DNA from 4 places in the Micromonospora sp. DT43 genome. Region 2 is predicted to be linked to each of the others. Evidence: riboswitches for the same ligand, from Rfam matches in the RefSeq annotation. Region 2 holds a riboswitch; each other region holds the start of a gene.
What was found. A riboswitch is a leader RNA that binds a small molecule or an ion and turns the genes downstream of it on or off. The one in region 2 is predicted to bind cyclic di-AMP.
Positions count from the first base shown of each region.

Region 1: linked by a shared signal. The riboswitch ahead of ACLQ26_RS01335 (coiled-coil domain-containing protein) and the one ahead of ACLQ26_RS05995 (C39 family peptidase) in region 2 are both predicted to bind cyclic di-AMP.
Region 3: linked by a shared signal. The riboswitch ahead of ACLQ26_RS27135 (transglycosylase family protein) and the one ahead of ACLQ26_RS05995 (C39 family peptidase) in region 2 are both predicted to bind cyclic di-AMP.
Region 4: linked by a shared signal. The riboswitch ahead of ACLQ26_RS15870 (coiled-coil domain-containing protein) and the one ahead of ACLQ26_RS05995 (C39 family peptidase) in region 2 are both predicted to bind cyclic di-AMP.

Region 1 covers NZ_JBNCKR010000001.1:283,036-287,278, reverse strand. Annotated here, with positions in the region: gene ACLQ26_RS01345 (HelD family protein) at 1-928, shown strand, start outside; gene ACLQ26_RS01340 (cation diffusion facilitator family transporter) at 1,036-1,953, shown strand; cyclic di-AMP (ydaO/yuaA leader) riboswitch at 2,095-2,226, shown strand; gene ACLQ26_RS01335 (coiled-coil domain-containing protein) at 2,232-3,299, shown strand; gene ACLQ26_RS01330 (TetR/AcrR family transcriptional regulator) at 3,340-3,927, opposite strand; gene ACLQ26_RS01325 (alpha/beta fold hydrolase) at 4,007-4,243, shown strand, end outside.
Region 2 covers NZ_JBNCKR010000002.1:419,678-423,920, forward strand. Annotated here, with positions in the region: gene ACLQ26_RS05985 (polysaccharide pyruvyl transferase family protein) at 1-447, shown strand, start outside; gene ACLQ26_RS05990 (alpha/beta fold hydrolase) at 475-1,227, opposite strand; gene ACLQ26_RS05995 (C39 family peptidase) at 1,352-2,194, opposite strand; cyclic di-AMP (ydaO/yuaA leader) riboswitch at 2,429-2,570, opposite strand; gene ACLQ26_RS06000 (hypothetical protein) at 2,854-3,624, opposite strand; gene ACLQ26_RS06005 (hypothetical protein) at 3,756-4,163, opposite strand.
Region 3 covers NZ_JBNCKR010000014.1:117,414-121,656, forward strand. Annotated here, with positions in the region: gene ACLQ26_RS27120 (AfsR/SARP family transcriptional regulator) at 1-590, opposite strand, end outside; gene ACLQ26_RS27125 (peptidase inhibitor family I36 protein) at 773-1,174, shown strand; gene ACLQ26_RS27130 (peptidoglycan-binding domain-containing protein) at 1,269-1,757, opposite strand; cyclic di-AMP (ydaO/yuaA leader) riboswitch at 2,042-2,210, shown strand; gene ACLQ26_RS27135 (transglycosylase family protein) at 2,211-2,882, shown strand; gene ACLQ26_RS27140 (hypothetical protein) at 2,958-3,320, opposite strand; gene dinB (DNA polymerase IV) at 3,435-4,243, opposite strand, start outside.
Region 4 covers NZ_JBNCKR010000005.1:395,144-399,386, reverse strand. Annotated here, with positions in the region: gene ACLQ26_RS15885 (heavy-metal-associated domain-containing protein) at 1-145, opposite strand, end outside; gene ACLQ26_RS15880 (metal-sensitive transcriptional regulator) at 296-592, shown strand; gene ACLQ26_RS15875 (YibE/F family protein) at 846-2,210, shown strand; cyclic di-AMP (ydaO/yuaA leader) riboswitch at 2,377-2,507, shown strand; gene ACLQ26_RS15870 (coiled-coil domain-containing protein) at 2,512-3,531, shown strand; gene ACLQ26_RS15865 (carbonic anhydrase) at 3,589-4,243, opposite strand, start outside.

The DNA.
Region 1 (4,243 bases), on a different contig from region 2:
GCTCGGCTGGCTGGCGCGACCGGAGCGGCTGCGTCGGTACGCCGGCGGGATCCTCTCCGGCGCGGAGATCCGGTTGCTCACCGCGGCGTACCAGAGCCTCGACACCGCGGGTCTGACCATCGCGGACGTGGCGCTCCTCGACGAACTCGACGCGCTGCTCGGTAAGCCGCTGCAGCCGGCGCGGGCCCGCCGCGACCCGTTCCAGCTCGCGGGCGGTGTCCGGGAGCTGAGCACCGCAAACGACCGGCAGCGGGCCGCCCGGGCGGCGGCCCGGGAGCGTCCGGAGGACTACCGGGAGTACGCGCACGTGGTGGTGGACGAGGCGCAGGACGTCTCGCCGATGCAGTGGCGGATGGTGGGACGGCGTGGCCGTCTGGCCTCCTGGACGGTGGTGGGTGACCCGGCGCAGACGGCGTGGACCGGTGATCCGGAGGAGCTGACCCGCGCCCGGGACCAGGCGCTGGGCCGGCGCAAGCGGCACGATTTCACGCTCACCACCAATTACCGCAACTCGGCGGAGATCTTCGCTGTGGCGGCGGCGGAGATTCGCCGGCTCTATCCGGACCTGTCGCTGCCGACTGCCGTCCGCTCCACCGGGATCGATCCGGTCGAGCTGGTCGTGCCGCCGGCCGGACTGGAGACCGCGGTCGTGGAGGCGGCGACCGGTCTGCTGGCCGAGGTGGACGGCACGGTCGGGGTGATCACGCCGGTCACCCGCCGCGACGAGGTCTCCGGTTGGCTCGGCACGCTCGGCGCGGCGAGGCTGCAGGTCGTGACCAGCCTGGAGGCCAAGGGCATGGAGTACGACGGGGTGGTGCTGGTCTCCCCGAGCGAGATCCGGGCCGATCCGGGCTCCGGCGTCCGCACGCTCTACGTGGCGCTCTCCCGGGCCACCCAGCGGCTCACCACCATCGACCCGACCGGCTGACCTGCCCGTTGGCGGTGTCGGCGGTCGGACCCGCCCGTACAGTTGCATACATAGCGATGTGAGCATACATTTGACCGGGTCCCGGGTGGCGACGGAGGGTGGATCTCGTGGGAGCAGGTCATGACCACCACCACGGGTCGGTCGCCAACGCCGCCCACCAGCACCGGGGCCGCCTCTGGGCCGCGTTCGGGCTGCTCGCCGCCCTGATGGTGGTCGAGGGTGTGGCCGCCTTCCACACCGGCTCGCTCGCCCTGCTCTCCGACGCCGGGCACATGTTCACCGACGTGCTCGGCATCGGGATGGCGCTCGCCGCGATCACCGCCACCCGACGGGCCACCGGCGACCCACAGCGCACCTTCGGGCTCTACCGCCTCGAGGTGCTCGCCGCCCTGGCCAACGCCGTCCTGCTCTCCGGCGTGGCGGTCTACGTGGTGATCGAGGCGATCGGCAGGTTCGGCGACCCCCACGAGGTGCTGACCGGCCCGATGCTCGCGGTGGCCGTCCTCGGCCTGCTCGCGAACCTGGTCGCGTTCGCGCTGCTGCGCGCCGGCGCCCGGGAGAGCATCAACCTTCAGGGCGCCTACCTGGAGGTGCTCGGCGACCTGCTCGGCTCGCTCGGCGTGATCGGCGCGGCAGTGCTCATCACGCTCACCGAGTGGTGGTGGGCCGACCCGCTTGTCGCTGTCGCCATCGGCGTGTTCATCCTGCCGCGCACCTGGCGGCTGGGACGCGCCGCCGTCCGGATCCTGGTGCAGGCCGCCCCGGAACACCTCCAGGTCACTGCCGTGCACGATCGCCTGGCCGCGGTGCCCGGCGTGGTCGAGGTGCACGACCTGCACGTCTGGACGCTCACCTCGGGCATGGACGTGGCCTCCGCACACCTGATCATGGCACCCGGCGCGGAGGTCGGCGCGGTGCTCACGGCGGCGCGTACCGCCCTGCGGGAGGACTTCCGCATCGAGCACGCCACGCTGCAGATCGAGCCCGGGGCAGCCTCCGGCGCATGTGGATCGATCGAGTGGTGAGCACTTTTCTGCTGAAAAGACCTTTACGTCGCCGTTTTCGGTGCTGGCACCGACACCTTCCGTCACATCGACTGCACACGTCCCACCTGTCCCGGTAGGCTCGGTCCCGGCCACCACCCGGCGGCGCCCTCCCGGCGCCGGTGGCGGCCGCCGCCTAATCGCCCGCCAGGGCGAACCGGGGAACCATGTTCCTGGGGTGCATCCGCGTCAGCGGTAGGGATCTTCCGTCCCGAACCCGTCAGCTAACTCGGTCGGCGGCTGACGGAAGGACATGCGTAGTGGCACCAGCACGACCCCCCGCCGCCCGACTAGCGGCGCTGATCGTCATGATGGTCACCCTCGGCGTCGCGGTACCGGTCGGCGCGGCCACCGCCGCTCCCCCGGGCGGCCTGCGGGCCGCCGCAGCGCCCGACGGCGACGAGGAGGGCGGCACCCCCGCACTGCGGGCCCAACTCGAAGCCGCCAGCAAGGGCTACCTGGACGCGAAGCGCGCCCTGGACACCTCCGTCCAGCGGCAACAGCAACTCGCGGCGAAGCTGAAGACCACCGAAGCCGAGATGACCGTACGCAGCGGCAAGGTCGGCGAGATCGCCGGCGTGGCGTACCGCACCGGCCGCCTCAGCACCGTCTCGGCGTTGCTCAACACCAACACCCCCGAGGGTTTCCTGGACCGGGCGGCCTCGCTTGACGTGGTGGCCGCCAACGAGGACCGGGTGCTGCGCGAGCTGCACACCACCCGGGACGAGGCCAACCGCACCCGCCTCGCCCTGAACGGCGAGATCCGCGAGCAGCGCAAGCAGGTCGAGGTGATGGCCAAGCGCAAGGAGCAGGCCGAGCGGGCCCTCACGGTCGCCACCAGCAAGCCGCGCACGACCGCCGCCGACACCAGCTCCAACCGGGGCACCTCCACCGCCAACGCCCAGCCCGCGCCGCGCAACTCCGACGGCTCCTGGCCGTCCGAGTCGTGCAGCATCAACGACCCCACCCCGGCCAGCGGCTGCATCACCCCGCGCACGCTGCACGCCCTCAACCAGGCCAAGGCCGCCGGATTCACCCACTACGTCTCCTGTCACCGCTCCGGCGGCTCCGGCGAACACCCCAAGGGTCGGGCCTGCGACTTCGCCGCAGCGAAGGGCGGGTTTGGCGGTGACGCCACAGGCGCCGACAAGACGTACGGCAGCAACCTCGCCGCGTACTTCATCCGCAACTCCGACCGGCTCGCCGTGCTCTACGTGATCTGGTACAGGCAGATCTGGCTGCCCAGCAGTGGGTGGAAGTCGTACAGCGGAGGCAACGGCGACCCGTCCAGCGACCACACCAACCACGTACACCTGTCGGTGTACTGAGAGCAGCATCGTTTGCCTGATGATGCTCTCGCATCGTTACTCACGGTAGTGGCAGTGGAGTCCCGGCAGTGCGGCCGGCGGCTGCGGCGACGGTTGCCAGGTCGTCGCTCGAGAAGCCGGCACGGCTCAGCACCGCAAGCGATTTGTTCGTCGCCAGCGTGCACAACGCCAGCTCTGCCGCCTCCCGCTCATCGGCCCCCGCCGCCCGCAACGCCTGCTGCAGCATCGCTCGCAAACCGTCGATCATGGCGCGGACCATCGCCTGACCTTCCGCGTCGAGGGCCGGGAACTGCGTTGCCGACACCGTGAGCAGGCAGCCGTCGGGCACCGCCGGGTCGGCGATGCGGTTCAGGGTGACCTGCAGGTACGCGGCCACAACGGCGCTCGGGCTCGGGTGGGGGCCGGACAGCGCCTGCTCGTACAGCGGGTGGTAGGTCTGCGCGTACCGCTGCAGGCTTTTGCGGAAGAGGGTGCTCTTGTCGCCGAACGTGCCGTACAGCGAACCCCGACCCAGGCCCGTGCCCTCGGTCAGGCGGTCGATCGATGCCTCCGAATAGCCCCAGCGCCAGAAGACATGCATCGCGCGTCGTAGCGCCTCGTCCACGTCGAATTGCTTGCGGCCCGCCATGGTCCGTGAGTCTACACATCTTGTAACGATCGTTCCAAGGGTCTTGTACCGATCGTTCCATCATGCGTATGGTGCCGGCATGACAAACCTGAGTTCGCTGCAGTTGCCCGACGGGTTCGCCGACGTCTTCACCAGCCGGCTGGTAGAGCTGGACGGGCTGCGGTTGCACGCGGTCACCGGCGGGGACGGCCCGCCGCTGCTGCTGGTCGGCGGGTGGCCGCAGACCTGGTACGCCTGGCGGGAAGTAATGCCCGCGCTCGCCCGCGAGCACACCGTCGTCGCCGTCGACTCGCGCGGAGCCGGACTCTCCGACAAG
Region 2 (4,243 bases):
CCCGGCTATCTGCTGGCGCACGACTCGCGCACCCTGGAGCTGGCCCGATACTTCGACATTCCGCACCGGTTGCTGCGCGACGCGCCGGCCGACGTCGACGCTGCGCAACTCTATGCGGAAGCCGACTACACGGCCCTGAACGAGGGCCACAAGGAGCGCTTCGCGCGGATCACCGCGTTCCTCGCCAAGCACGACCTCGGCCTCTCGTTCGCCGATGGAGACAGCGCCACCCGCTTCGACGAGCAGGTCCGCCAGACCGTCTACCCGCCTGCGCTCCGGCCGGTCTCCGCCTACTCTCCGGAGGAGTTGCTGACGCGCATCCAGTGGATGCGGGACGAAACCCGGACGCTCCAGACAAAGATCGATACCCTCCACGCGCGGTCGCTGCGCGAGCGGGTCAAGCAGGCCGTCTCCGGCCGTGTCCGCCGGATGCTCGGAGCCAGGTGACCAGCCACCGCATCCGCTTCATCCAGCTCACCCGCCTCGGTACGGGTCGAGCAGCGCCAGCACTGCCGCCGGGTTCTCCACGTGTGCGTTGTGGCCGAGACCGGGCAGCGTGGCGACCGGTACGCCGTACGCCTTGAGCTGCTCGTCGGTGACCATCGGGTCGTGTTCCCCGCGGGCCAGCACCACCGGCACGTCGGTCGCCGCCAGCTTCGGGGCCAGGTCGGGCGCGCCGACGCCGAAGGCTGTCGGGTCCATGGCGAGGCGCCACCGGCCGTCGACCTGACGCAACCCGGCGTCCACCACCGGATGATCCGGCGGGATCAGGCCGCCCAACCCGGCGACGCGCAGGTAGCGGCGGGCCGCCTCGGTGCGGCTGGCGAACCAGCTCACCGGGCGCGCGGCGAGCTCAGCGGCGCGGGCCAGCTCAGCGGGTGACCAGAGCGCCTTGATGCCGAGCCCGACCACCGCGTCCACAGGTGTCCCGGCGGCGCGGGCGGCCAGCGCCAGGCCGACCACCCCGCCCAGCGAGTGCCCGAGCACGACGAGCCGGTCGTCGGCGGCGAGGCCGTGGGCGATCCGGCCGGCGAAACCAGCAAAGGAGTACGACGGCAGCGGGGCCGACCAGCCGTGGCCGGCGAGGTCCGGTGCGAGCCACCGCCCCGGCCAGTGCTGCTCCAGCAACGGCGCCCACGGCAGCCAGACGTCTCCGGTCGCCCCCATCCCGTGCAGCAGCAGCAGGACCGGTCGGCGACCGGTGCGGCCACCCGATTCATCCACCACGGCCGCAGTCTGCCACGGTTCACGGCCGGGTACGACACTCGTCGATGGCGACGCGTACCGCAATGAGGCCGCGGGCGCCGTCCCCTTGTGGGGGACGACGCCCGCGGCGGTCTGCGTGCCGGGGTCAGGCGGAGTAGCCCCGGGTGGCAATCCAGTTGGCAAGGTCGATCGTGGTGATCCAGTAGGACGGGTCGGCCGGGTTCGCCGAGTCGGCGATCCGCACGGTCCGGCCGTTGTCCTTGTAGCCCACGACGGCGATGTAGTGCCCGCCGCCGTAGGAGTGCCAGCCGCCGTCGGTGTCGGTGGCGTCGCCGACGACGTTGGCCACCACGCCCCGGCCGTCGGTGATGGCCTTGACCACATCGGCCTGGAGCCGGTCCATCTGGGCCGGGCTGGGAGCGCCGGCGAACATCCGGGTCTGGTACGGGGAGCCCTTCACCTCGGCGTTGAGCGCTCGGGTGGTGTCCTCGGCCGAGTTGGTGCCCATCTCGGTGGTGCCCAGCTCGGCACCGAGTTCCTCCTGGGTGCGGTCGATGCCGGTGGCGCTGAGCGCGTTGCGGGTGGCCGCGGGGCCGCAGTTGTAGTACGTGTTCTGCGCCTCGTAGTCGTAGTCGAGCACCTTGGTCGCGGGCGGCTTCGGCGGCTGCGGCTTACGGGTCAGATCCGGGTTGGCGCTGGCCTTGGCGGCGGGCGACGCGGCGCTGGTGGCTGGGGCGGCGGTCGTCGGCGCGGCGCTGGGGGACGCGTCGCGCGCGGCGCCGAGGGAAAGGGCGGTGTCACTGCGCATCTCGGCGACAGTGGTCGCGGTGCGGTGGCTGGCCGGCGCGTCGTCGGCGCCGGTGAGCAGGGCGCCGGTGGTCGTGGCGATCACGAGGGCCGCCGCGGAGGCGGCGACGATCTGGTACGGGCGCTCGGTCGCCAGGCGACGGAGCTGACGCTGCATGGTGTGCTTCACGGGGTCCTCCACGGATCGGGGGGAGAGCGGCACACCGGGGGCCGGACCGGTATCCGGGCAGGCGCCAGCGCGCGAACGGTGGTTCGCGGATGGTGAACCGCTCAGGGGAACGCCCGGCGGGGCCGGGCGGGAAAGGCGATGACCCGGGGGGTCAGCTCACCGTCACTGGACGGATGAGCGGGGGCACCGCTGCGCCGTGGAGGCGTGGGAACAACCGAGGGGCGGAAAGGTGCTGCACGGGTTTGGAACTCCTTCCGACACCGCCTACCGGGTTAGCTGACGGATTCGGGCGGGAAGATCGCCCTACCGCGGGCCGTGGCTCGCGGATTCACCCCGGACTTACTGATGGGTCCCCGGTTCGTTAAGCACGATTGAGCGGGTCGGCGCGGCGTCGCCTGTTGCGATCGGTAACCGCACCGGACGGGACGACACTACTGGCCTGTTCGCGGCCTGCCAAGCCGGCTTCGCCTGCGTAAACCCAATTCGGTGCGACAATTTCTGCGCGTATTGCCGATGATGTGACTCGATGGGACAACCGGTTACGGCGACGCCTACGGGCGACAACCGGACAGGCCGCCGATAAACCGCCACAATCACGGGAAAGATCGAGCCGAACGCGTCGGACGCCCGATTTCCGAACGGCGTGACCGGGCTCACGTAACGGATTGGGCTCATCCCGCCCGAGCTGGGCGCCACCGTGCCACGAGGGCGGGGCGCGACGCCCCGCTCGCCGCGCGTCGGGCGGGTGCCGGGCTGGGCCGCAGCCGCGCCGTTGCCGCGTACGCCTCCTCGGCAAGGGTGCGCGCCGACTCGGCGGCCAGTTCCGCGTCCCGCCAGGCGGCCCGCTCATCGCTGGCGGCGGCCTGGTAGCGGGCCAGTCTTGCGTCCCGGATCGCCCGGCTGAGCAGCACCTCCTGCTCGACCGGGTGCCGCCGGGAATCCCAGCCGCGCCGGTGCGCGAACACGTCACCGAGCTGCGCCATGGTCAGATCGCACCGCCAGTACGCCGCCATCGCCGCACGGTGCAGGTAGCGCTCCCGGGAGGCGTACTCGGCGGGGGTCCGGGGGGTGTGCGGGGTGGGCAGCGCACCAGACCCGGCGAAGCGGCGGGCGGCGGTGTCCGCCTCGTCGTACCCCACCCAGGCCCGCTCCACCTGGTCCTGAGCGGTGAGCCAGGCATCGCGTCGCCGCCGTGCCGTTCTGGCGGCGCCGGTCGCGGCGACTGTCACCTCCTCGGCGTACCGGCGCAGGTCGTCGGCTTCGGCCGCGGCCACCTCGCGGGCGGTCGGCGCGGCAGGGGCCGGGGCCTCCACGGGGCGGTCCGGCTCGGGGCGGGCGACCAGCACAGCGAGTACGCCCAGTGCCAGCAGGAACAGGGTCGACCAGATGGCAGCGGCCTGCGGCACATCGGTCACGAACTGGTAGAAGACGGCAGTCTCCATGGTCGGCTCCTCGGGGAGAGAGCAAAGCGATGGGGCGCCCGGCGGCGACCCGGCCACAGCGGGCCACGGATCGGCGGGGTCGGAGCTGGTGGATCGACAGGGCGTGACGACGGGACGCGTGGCCCGGTGACTCAGCGCCGGGGCGGACCCCGGGGAGCCCAGCCGCGCGAAGCGTCGACGAGAGGCGGCCGATCGGACCCGGCCGCGGACACCGGCAGCACGCCCGTCGCGATGGTGCCCTGGCCACCGGCCGGTGCCGGTTGCGCGTCGACCGACCCAGCCGGAAGGAACTCCTCGGCCGCACCCACACGGACCGCCGACGCCGGGTGCACGGCAGCCTCTGGCACGGCGCTCAGGGGTGGCACGGCGCTCAGGGGTGGCACAGCGGCCAGGGGTGGCACGGCGCTCAGGGGTGGCACGGCGGCCGAGGCCGGGCTCGCGCCCAGCGCCAGGGCCGCGACCGCGGCGAGGCTGGTCAGCACCCGCGTAGCCCAGCGCGCCACCCACCACAGCGGACAGGTGAGCGCAACCGGAAGCACGTAGCCAACGCTACTGCCGCGCCGAGGATGACGCATCGGCCACGGGCGTGTCGGCGCACGCCGCGCCGACCCTGCTGACC
Region 3 (4,243 bases), on a different contig from region 2:
AGCAACGCGGCGGCGACCGGCTCGTCCAGTGGGTGCTCGTCGGCGAGCCGGGTCAACGGGTCGATCACAGCCTCCGGCTCACCGCTGCGCAGCAGGCCGCGGGCCCACTGCAGGACGGTCTCGGTGTGCCGGCGGTGCCAGTCCTGGCGGACCCGGGCCGCCCACTCGCCGGGCAGCCCGGCCAGTGGCTCGCCACGCCACAGCTCGAGCGCCCTGCGCAGCAGCTCCACCCGCTCAGGGTCGTCGTCGGCCAGCCCGTCGGCCCGGTGTCGCAGCGCGTCGAAGTGCGCGCGGTCCACTGTCTCCGGTGGCAGGTCCAACAGGTATCCGCCGGACCGTCGCGCCAACGCGTCCGGTGCGCCCGCGTCGGCCAGCACACGGCGGAGCCGGGCGAGGTAGACATGCAGGTTGTGGCGAACCCTGGGCGGCGACGCCTCGCCCCAGACCCGGTCCACCAGAGTCTCCAGGTGGACCGGTCGGCCCACGTCGACCGCCAGCGCCGCCAGAACGGCGCGCTGGCGGGCCGCTCCGGCATCGACCGGATGGCCATCCGCCCAGACCTCGACCGGCCCGAGGACCCGAATCTCCATGAACCGCCGCTCGCTGTGCCGCCGGTCGCCCATCCGGCACCGGGACAGCTGGATTGAGGTTCCGGCAGGAATTCGTCGACCTTCCGCGCCGATCATCGTTGGCACAGCGGCATCGATCAATGCGATGTCGGCAACTCGACTCACGACCTGTTCCGGTCGTGACGACACCGGAGGTCACCATCGTGCGAAATGCTCTGCGAAGGTTCACGTCCGCCCTGCTCGGCGTGGTCGCTGTGGGCGCCGCGATCGGGGTCGCCCCGAGCCCGGCTCAGGCCAACTACGCCTGCCCGTCGGGTCTGCTCTGCCTGTACGCCGGCACCAACTTCAGCGGCGACATCTTCCTGCTCGACGGGCCCTACAACGGATGCAACGACGTTCCGCTGCCCTCGTACTTCCGCAACAAGACCCAGTCGATCATCAACAACCGGCCGTCCGGCACCGTCTCCACCTTCTGGGACAACGTCAACGCCACGGGCCTGCTCGGCTACCAGCACGCCTACGGCTACCGGGCGAACCTGGCGTACGACTCGGCCGCCATCGGGGGGAACTGGAACCAGCGCATCGAGGCGGTCCGGGTCTGCTGAGTGAGGCTGTCTCCGGCGGGGAGGGGAGTCGGAGACGCCACGACGGCGCCGGCCGGAATCCAACGGGGGATTCCGGCCGGCACCGTCGCGCGGGTCAGCCCGGGTAGTAGCACTGGTTCGGGATGACCGGACCGCCGTCGACCCTGAAGATCGCGAAGCCCATCCACGCCCGGGTCTGCGGGCCGTACTCGCCGTCCTCGGCGATGTTCGCCCACTCCCAGGTATCGTTGATCTTCTGTTGCGCGGCCCGGACGGCGTTGCGCGTGTTGGTGCCGTACTGGCCGTCGAGACGCAGGGACTGGGAGTAGCAGTTGTTCAGTGCCTCCTGCAACACCTTGACCGCGCTGTTGGAGTTGCCGTACTTCAGGTAGCAGGTCTTGTTGCGGTCCTGCCAGCCGACGGTGGGCACGTGCATCTCGGCGCCACCCGGGTAGCCGCCGACGTTGTAGTAGGTGAGGCTGGTGCAGGTGGTGGCCGCCTGCGCGGCGGTCGGCGCGAGCCCGACGAGTCCGGCGCTGACGAGGACTGTCGCGAGGGTGGCGGCGGCGCTGCGGCGGCCGATGCGGCTCTGGTGGATCGGCATGCTCTCCTCCTGGGATGGGCTGCCGGGTTGACCCGGCATGCACTGGAGCATCGCGATCGCCGATCTATGGAATCCTGCCGGAATGTCAATCGCGCCCCGCAGCGCCCGGTCGGCGGTATCCCGGCCTGATCGGAAACGGTCCATCGTGGTCGCTGCACAGTCGAGGACCGTCCGCAACCGCTGAGCGGGCCGTCCCGCGTGCCCCGGTGAACAACTTCACAAGGGTTGGGCGACCGTCACCGACGGTGCCTACCGTCGGTCGGGTCCGCCACCGTGGACGCCACGACCGGCAACGCCAAATCCTGCCCCCGGTCGTCGGAAACAGAACCCGGGCAGGAGCGGGGGACCCAACGTTCCTCGGTGCATGTCACCTCGGGGTGAAGCCGCCACCGCGCGGCCGGGCGCCTCGGCCCGAACCCGACAGCTCACCTCGCCGGCGTGGAGGAAGCACACATGACGTCTGTCTACACCCCCCGTCATCGACGGGTCACCACCCGCCGCGTCGCCGTCGGCACCCTCGCCGTCGGCGCGGTCACCGGCGCTGTCGCCCTCTTCGGTCCCGCGGCTCCGGCCCAGGCCGGTGTGAACTGGGACGCGGTCGCCAAGTGCGAATCCGGCGGCAACTGGAAGATCAACACGGGTAACGGCTACTACGGTGGCCTGCAGTTCTCCCAGGGCACCTGGGCCGGTTACGGCGGCAAGAAGTACGCCGCCCGCGCCGACCTGGCCAGCCGCGGCGAGCAGATCGCCATCGCCGAGAAGGTGCTCGACGGGCAGGGCATCGGCGCGTGGCCGACCTGCGGCCGCAAGGGCGGCTCGTCGGGCGGCGCCGCCACGAAGTCCTCGACGAAGTCGACAGCGAAGTCGTCCACCGCGTCGAAGGACCGGTCCACCGCCCCGAAGGAGCGGTCGTCGCGCGGCGACCAGCCGGCGACCCGCAACCACGAGCGCACCGCTCCCGCGGCCAGCGGCGACACGTACGTCGTCAAGCAGGGGGACACCCTGTCGGAGATCGCCGACAGTCACCGCCAGGCGGGTGGCTGGCAGGCCCTGTACGAGCGCAACCGGCAGCTGATCGGCACCGACCCGGGCCTGATCTTCCCGGGCCAGCGGCTCGCCCTCTGACGTACGACACTCGAACGCTCGGCCGGGTCACCGGCCGAGCGTTCGGTCGTTCGACGGCCCCGGTCGGGGCGCGGGTCACGCCGCGGCGGACGCCCTCGACTCCCGGCGCGACATCACCGCGGTGGCGTCGCGGTCCCAGCGGGGGGCGGGTGCCGCCGCCTCGCCGGGCCAGCCCGTGCCGACACCGTCGCCGCCACCGCCGATGGTCATCTCGACTGAGTCGGGCGTCCTGCGGGCCAGCCGCAGCGACTGCTCGGCACCCGCGCGAGCCGAGCACGGCCAGGACTGGCCGGCGCACTGGAGGTTGCGGCAGTGACCCTCGTCGTCGGGCTCGTGGGCACTCAGCACGTCGACCGCCAGCTGCCAGAGCAGGGGGTCGGTCACGTCGTGCGGGCGTTCGGCGCGCCGGCTCGGTCGGTTGCTCGTGTCGTCGGACATGATGGCCCCCCTCGTCAGGCTGTTCCCTACAAGGGTCACCCGTGAGCCGGCGGCTAAACCGCCGACCTGCTGTGATGTGTCTCCGGTCGCAGCTGGCAGGGCCCCATACGCCGCTCAGTCCGGCAATAGCGGCATCTCGACGCCCGGATCCCGGCCGAGAAGCACCGCCCGGGTGAGCGCCGCCGAGCCGAACCGGTCGCGCACCGCGTCCACCGCGGCGTCCAGATCGGCCCCGGTGTCGACCTCGAACGGCAGTTCCGGCTGCACCGGGTTGTCGTCGAGGTTGCCCACCGAGACGCCGATCAGGGTGATGCCCCGCCGGTCGATCTCCGGCAACGCGGCCCGCAGCAGTGCCCGCGCGGCGGCCAGCAGCGGCGTGGTGTCCGCTGTCGCCTTGCCGATGGTGTGCGAGCGGGTGGCCCGGGTGTAGTCGCCGAAGCGCAGCCGCAGCACCACAGTGCGCCCGGACCGCCCGGCCGAGCGCATCCGGCGGCTGACCCGGTCGACCAGGCCGGCCAGGACGGCGTCCAGCTCCGCCGGCGCGTGCGGGGTGCGACTCAACGCGTGCTGCGCGCCCATCGAGCCCCGGCGGCGGCCCACCTGCACCGACCGGGGGTCGAGGTTGTGGGCCAGGGCGTGCAGGTGCCGACCGGCGCCCGCCCCGAGCAGGGACACCAGCGCGGCCTCGCCGAGCCGGGCCACCTCTCCGACGGTACGGATCCGACGTTCCCGCAGCTTCGCCGCGGTGACCGGGCCGACGCCCCAGAGCCGTTCCACGGGCAGTGGGTGCAGGAACGCCACCTCCGCGTCCGGGGCGACGACCAGCAGCCCGTCCGGCTTCGCCACCCCGCTGGCCACCTTCGCCAGGAACTTCGTCCGGGCCACGCCCACCGTGATCGGCAGGTGGACGCGGTCGCGGACCT
Region 4 (4,243 bases), on a different contig from region 2:
GCTGCTCACTGGTGACGGTGACCCGGCCGGTGGCGAGATCCACCTGCACGTCGCGCACCCCGGCGATGGCGCCCACCTCGGCGCTGACGGCGCTGACGCAGTGCCCGCAGGTCATGCCCCGCACCTGGTACGTCGTGTCGACCATCGAATCTCTCCCTTCGTCGCCTGCCAGCGTATACCCCCCAGGGGTAATGCCGAGGCAGACTGGTGTCCGATCACGTACCGGTACCCGGTGGGGGTATCCGGTAGGAAGGGACGTTACCATACCCCCCAGGGGTACGCTATCCTCGTCGCCATGACCGCTCCCACCCCGATCCGCGGGTACACCGCCAGCAAGGACCAGCTGCTCGCGCGGCTCCGCCGCGTGGAGGGCCAGGTCCGGGGCATCGAGAAGATGGTCGACGACGACCGCTACTGCATCGACGTGCTCACCCAGATCTCCGCGATCCAGGCCGCGCTCGACAAGGTGGCCCTGGGCCTGCTCGACGGGCACGCCCGGCACTGCATGCACGAGGGAGCGGCCGAGGGCCGGGCCGACGAGATGGCCACCGAGATGATGGCGGCCGTCGGCCGACTCATGAAGCGCGGCTGAACCAACAGACCGGTCCGGCTCCCGCCGTGACTACCATTGCCGACGATGGCCCACCGGACCCCGCCACGCAGCCGGGCGCCGGCACCGCCGGACAGCGGCGCCGGCACGCACCAGCCGGGCCGCGCGGCCACTCTCCGTGATCGCCAGGTCGTCAGCCAGCCATCCGATGCGCTCGTCACCGTGTTCGTCCGGCGGAGGTGAACCGCCAGGCCCCTCGGCACGTACCCCGCATCGGATCGTTGGGAGTCTCGCATTGGGTTCCGATCACAGCCGTTCCGCTCACCCCGCCCCGCCCCGGGTACGACGGATCCTCGTCGCGACGGTGGTGCCGCTCTTCGTTGCCACAGTCGTCGCCACCGTGCTGCTCTGGCCACGGGACGGGGCACCGCGGACCGGCGGTGGCGCGGACGTGCCGCGCCACCACGGCACGGTGACCCGGGTGGTGACCGAAGCCTGCCCGCCGTCGGCCAACCCGGAGGGCGCGCCGGCCACCGGGCCGTGCGGGACCGTGGACGTACGGATCGAGGACGGGCCGAGCGCCGGCCAAGAGGTGCACACGCCCGTCCCCGCCGGGCCCGGGGCGCCACGGGTCGAGGTCGGCGACGAGGTCGTCCTGGTCGAGCTGACCGATCCGACCGATCCCGCCGCCAGCAGCTGGAACATCGCCGAACACCAGCGCGGTACGCCGCTGGTGTGGCTCGCGGTGGTCTTCGCCGCCGCGATCGTCGCGTTCGGCAGGTGGCGGGGCCTGGCCGCGCTGGCGGGGTTGGCCGCCAGCTTCGCCATCCTGCTCACCTTCGTGCTGCCGGGCATCGGTGCCGGCCGGTCACCGCTGCTGGTGGCGGTGGTCGGTGCAGCCCTGATCATGTTCGTGGTGCTCTACCTGACACACGGAGTGACAGCCCAGACGTCGGTCGCGGTGCTCGGCACCCTGGGCAGCCTGGTGCTCACCGGCGTGCTCGCGACAATCGCCACGGCTGCCACCCACCTCACCGGCTTCGGCAGCGAGGACGCCACCACGCTGTCGATGTTCCAGGCCGATGTGGACCTGCGCGGCCTGCTGCTCGCCGGGATCATCATCGGCTCACTCGGAGTGCTCGACGACGTGACGGTCACCCAGGCCGCCACCGTCACCGAGCTGGCGAACGCCAACCCCGGGCTGAGCCGGTTGCAGCTCTACCGGGCTGCCACGCGGGTCGGCCGGGCGCACATCGCCTCGACTGTCAACACCATCGTCCTGGCGTACGCGGGCGCCTCACTACCGCTGTTGCTCCTGCTCACCGCCGACAGCCGCCCCCTCGGGCAGATCCTGACCAGCGAGTTCCTCGCCCAGGAGATCGTCCGCAGCGCGGTCGCCACGCTCGGCCTGATCGCCGCCGTACCCCTCACCACCGGGCTGGCCGCGACGGTGACCGCGGCCGGGTCGACGCCGGTGCGGGGCGCGGACGCCGACGCCCTGACGCCGCGCCCCCGTGCGGACCGGACGGAGGCACTGGCCGCCCTCAGCTCGCCGTCAGCGGGTCGGCCCGACGGGCCCGATCCGGAGCGGCGTTCACCCCCATCCACCGCCACCGCCCGGTGGCCAGAGCCGAACAGGAGCACGGATACGGCATGGTGACACTCCTCAGCGTGACCGGATCGGGCATCCGCCCTGAGAACCGCGTCACTGGTCACTCAACGCCATGGCGAAATGACGCTTTTAGTGGGTATCGGGACGTAGCTCAGGCGGTGGAATCTCGGGTAACCTCGCTGCCGGTCACCGACGAAGGCGCGCAGCGGCGCCTGCGGTGCCACCGCCCAATCGCCAACCGGCGAGCCGGGGACCCAGGCACGTGGGGTGAATCCGCGCCAGCGGTAGGGGCCACTTCCGCCCCGAACCCGTCAGCTAACCCGGTCGGCGGTCGACGGAAGGGAACATTGTGACGGCACCCCTACGCCGCTGGTTGACACCCGTGGCGGCCGTGCTCGCCGCGCTGACCGTGTTCGCCGGGCCCCTCCCGGCCCACGCCGCCCCGACGACCCCCACACCGTCCGGGCACGAGCAGGAGGACGAGCCCCAGCTGCTCGACGACGTGATCGAGCAGACCAACCGGGACTACGTGGCGGCCAAGTCCAAGCTGGACCAGTCCAAGAAGCGGCAGCTCGAACGTTCGCTGGAGGTCGAGCGGGCCAAGGCCGACCTGGCGGCGCTGGCACCGCAGGTCGCGCAGATCGCCGCCCAGTCGTACCGGACCGGGCGCATCGGCGCGATCGCGATGCTGCTGGAGAGCGACGCCCCCGACTCGTTCGTCCAACGGGCCGCGGCGCTCGACGAGATGAACATGGTCAACGAGAAGAAGCTCGCCGAGGTCAACGCGGTCAAGGCCCGCGCGGAGCAGGCCAAGCTGGCCCTCGACGCGGAGGTCCGCGAGCAGCAGAAGCAGACCGCCCTGATGGCGAAGGACAAGCGCGACGCGGAGAAGTCGCTCGCGCTCGTCGGCGGTCAGGGTTTCACCGGCGGTCTGGTGGACGCCACCTCGCCTGTCGCCCGGATCGGCCCGGGTCGCACCGCCGACGGTGACTGGAAGCCGCAGTCGTGCAGCGAGAAGGACCCCACCACCTCCGGCTGCGTCACGCCGCGCACCCTGCACGCGTACAAGGAGGTCAAGCGGGCCGGGTTCAACAGGTTCGTCGGCTGCCACCGCAACGGTGGCCCGTACGAGCACCCGAAGGGCCGTGCCTGTGACTGGTCGTTGCAGAAGAGCGGCTTCAGCCCGTGGCACAACAACGACACCCGCATGTACGGCAACAACGTCGCCGCGTTCCTCATCCGCAACGCCGACCGCCTCGGCATCTACTACGTGATCTGGAACCGGCAGATCTGGTTCCCGGCGACCGGCTGGAAGTCGTACAGCGGGCCGTCGAACCACACCGACCACGTGCACATGTCGCTGCTCTGACCAACCGCTCAGGAGTCCGAGGGCCGTCCCGCATCCCGCGGGGCGGCCCTCGCCCTGTCAGGCGGCGGCAGCTGCCGGGGCGTCCGCCGGTACGGGAGTCACCGGGCGCACCACACCGGCGGCGAGCCGGTACGACATCCCCACCACCGCCAACCGTCCCTGCGCCACCTCGTCCGCCAGCACGGGCGACTGCCCGAGCAGCGTTTCGACGGTTTGGGCGATATGGATGTCGACGATGCCGTCGATATCGGTCACGCCCTCGGCTGTGGCGCGCCGCAGGCTGGGCAGTACGGCGTCGACCACCGCGGGAAGGTGCCCCGGGGGCGCGATGCCTGTGGCGGACGCCTCGCGAGCAGCCTGCACGGCGCCGCACGAGTCGTGGCCCAGCACCACCACCAGCGGGGTGCCGAGCACTGTCACCGCGTACTCCACGCTGCCCAGCACCTCCGGGCCGGCCGTGTGCCCGGCCGTACGGACCACGAAGAGGTCGCCCAGTCCCCGGTCAAAGATGATCTCGGCGGCCAACCGGGAGTCGGAGCAGCCCACGATCACCGCGAACGGGTGCTGCCCGTCGGCCACGGCGGCCCGGTGCCCGGCGTCCTGGTTGGGGTGGCGCGGCGCTCCGCTGACGAAGCGACGATTGCCGGCGGCCAGCTCTGCGTAGGCACGGGCCGGCTCGGTCGGCGTCGCCGCTCGATCGCCGGCCCGCTGC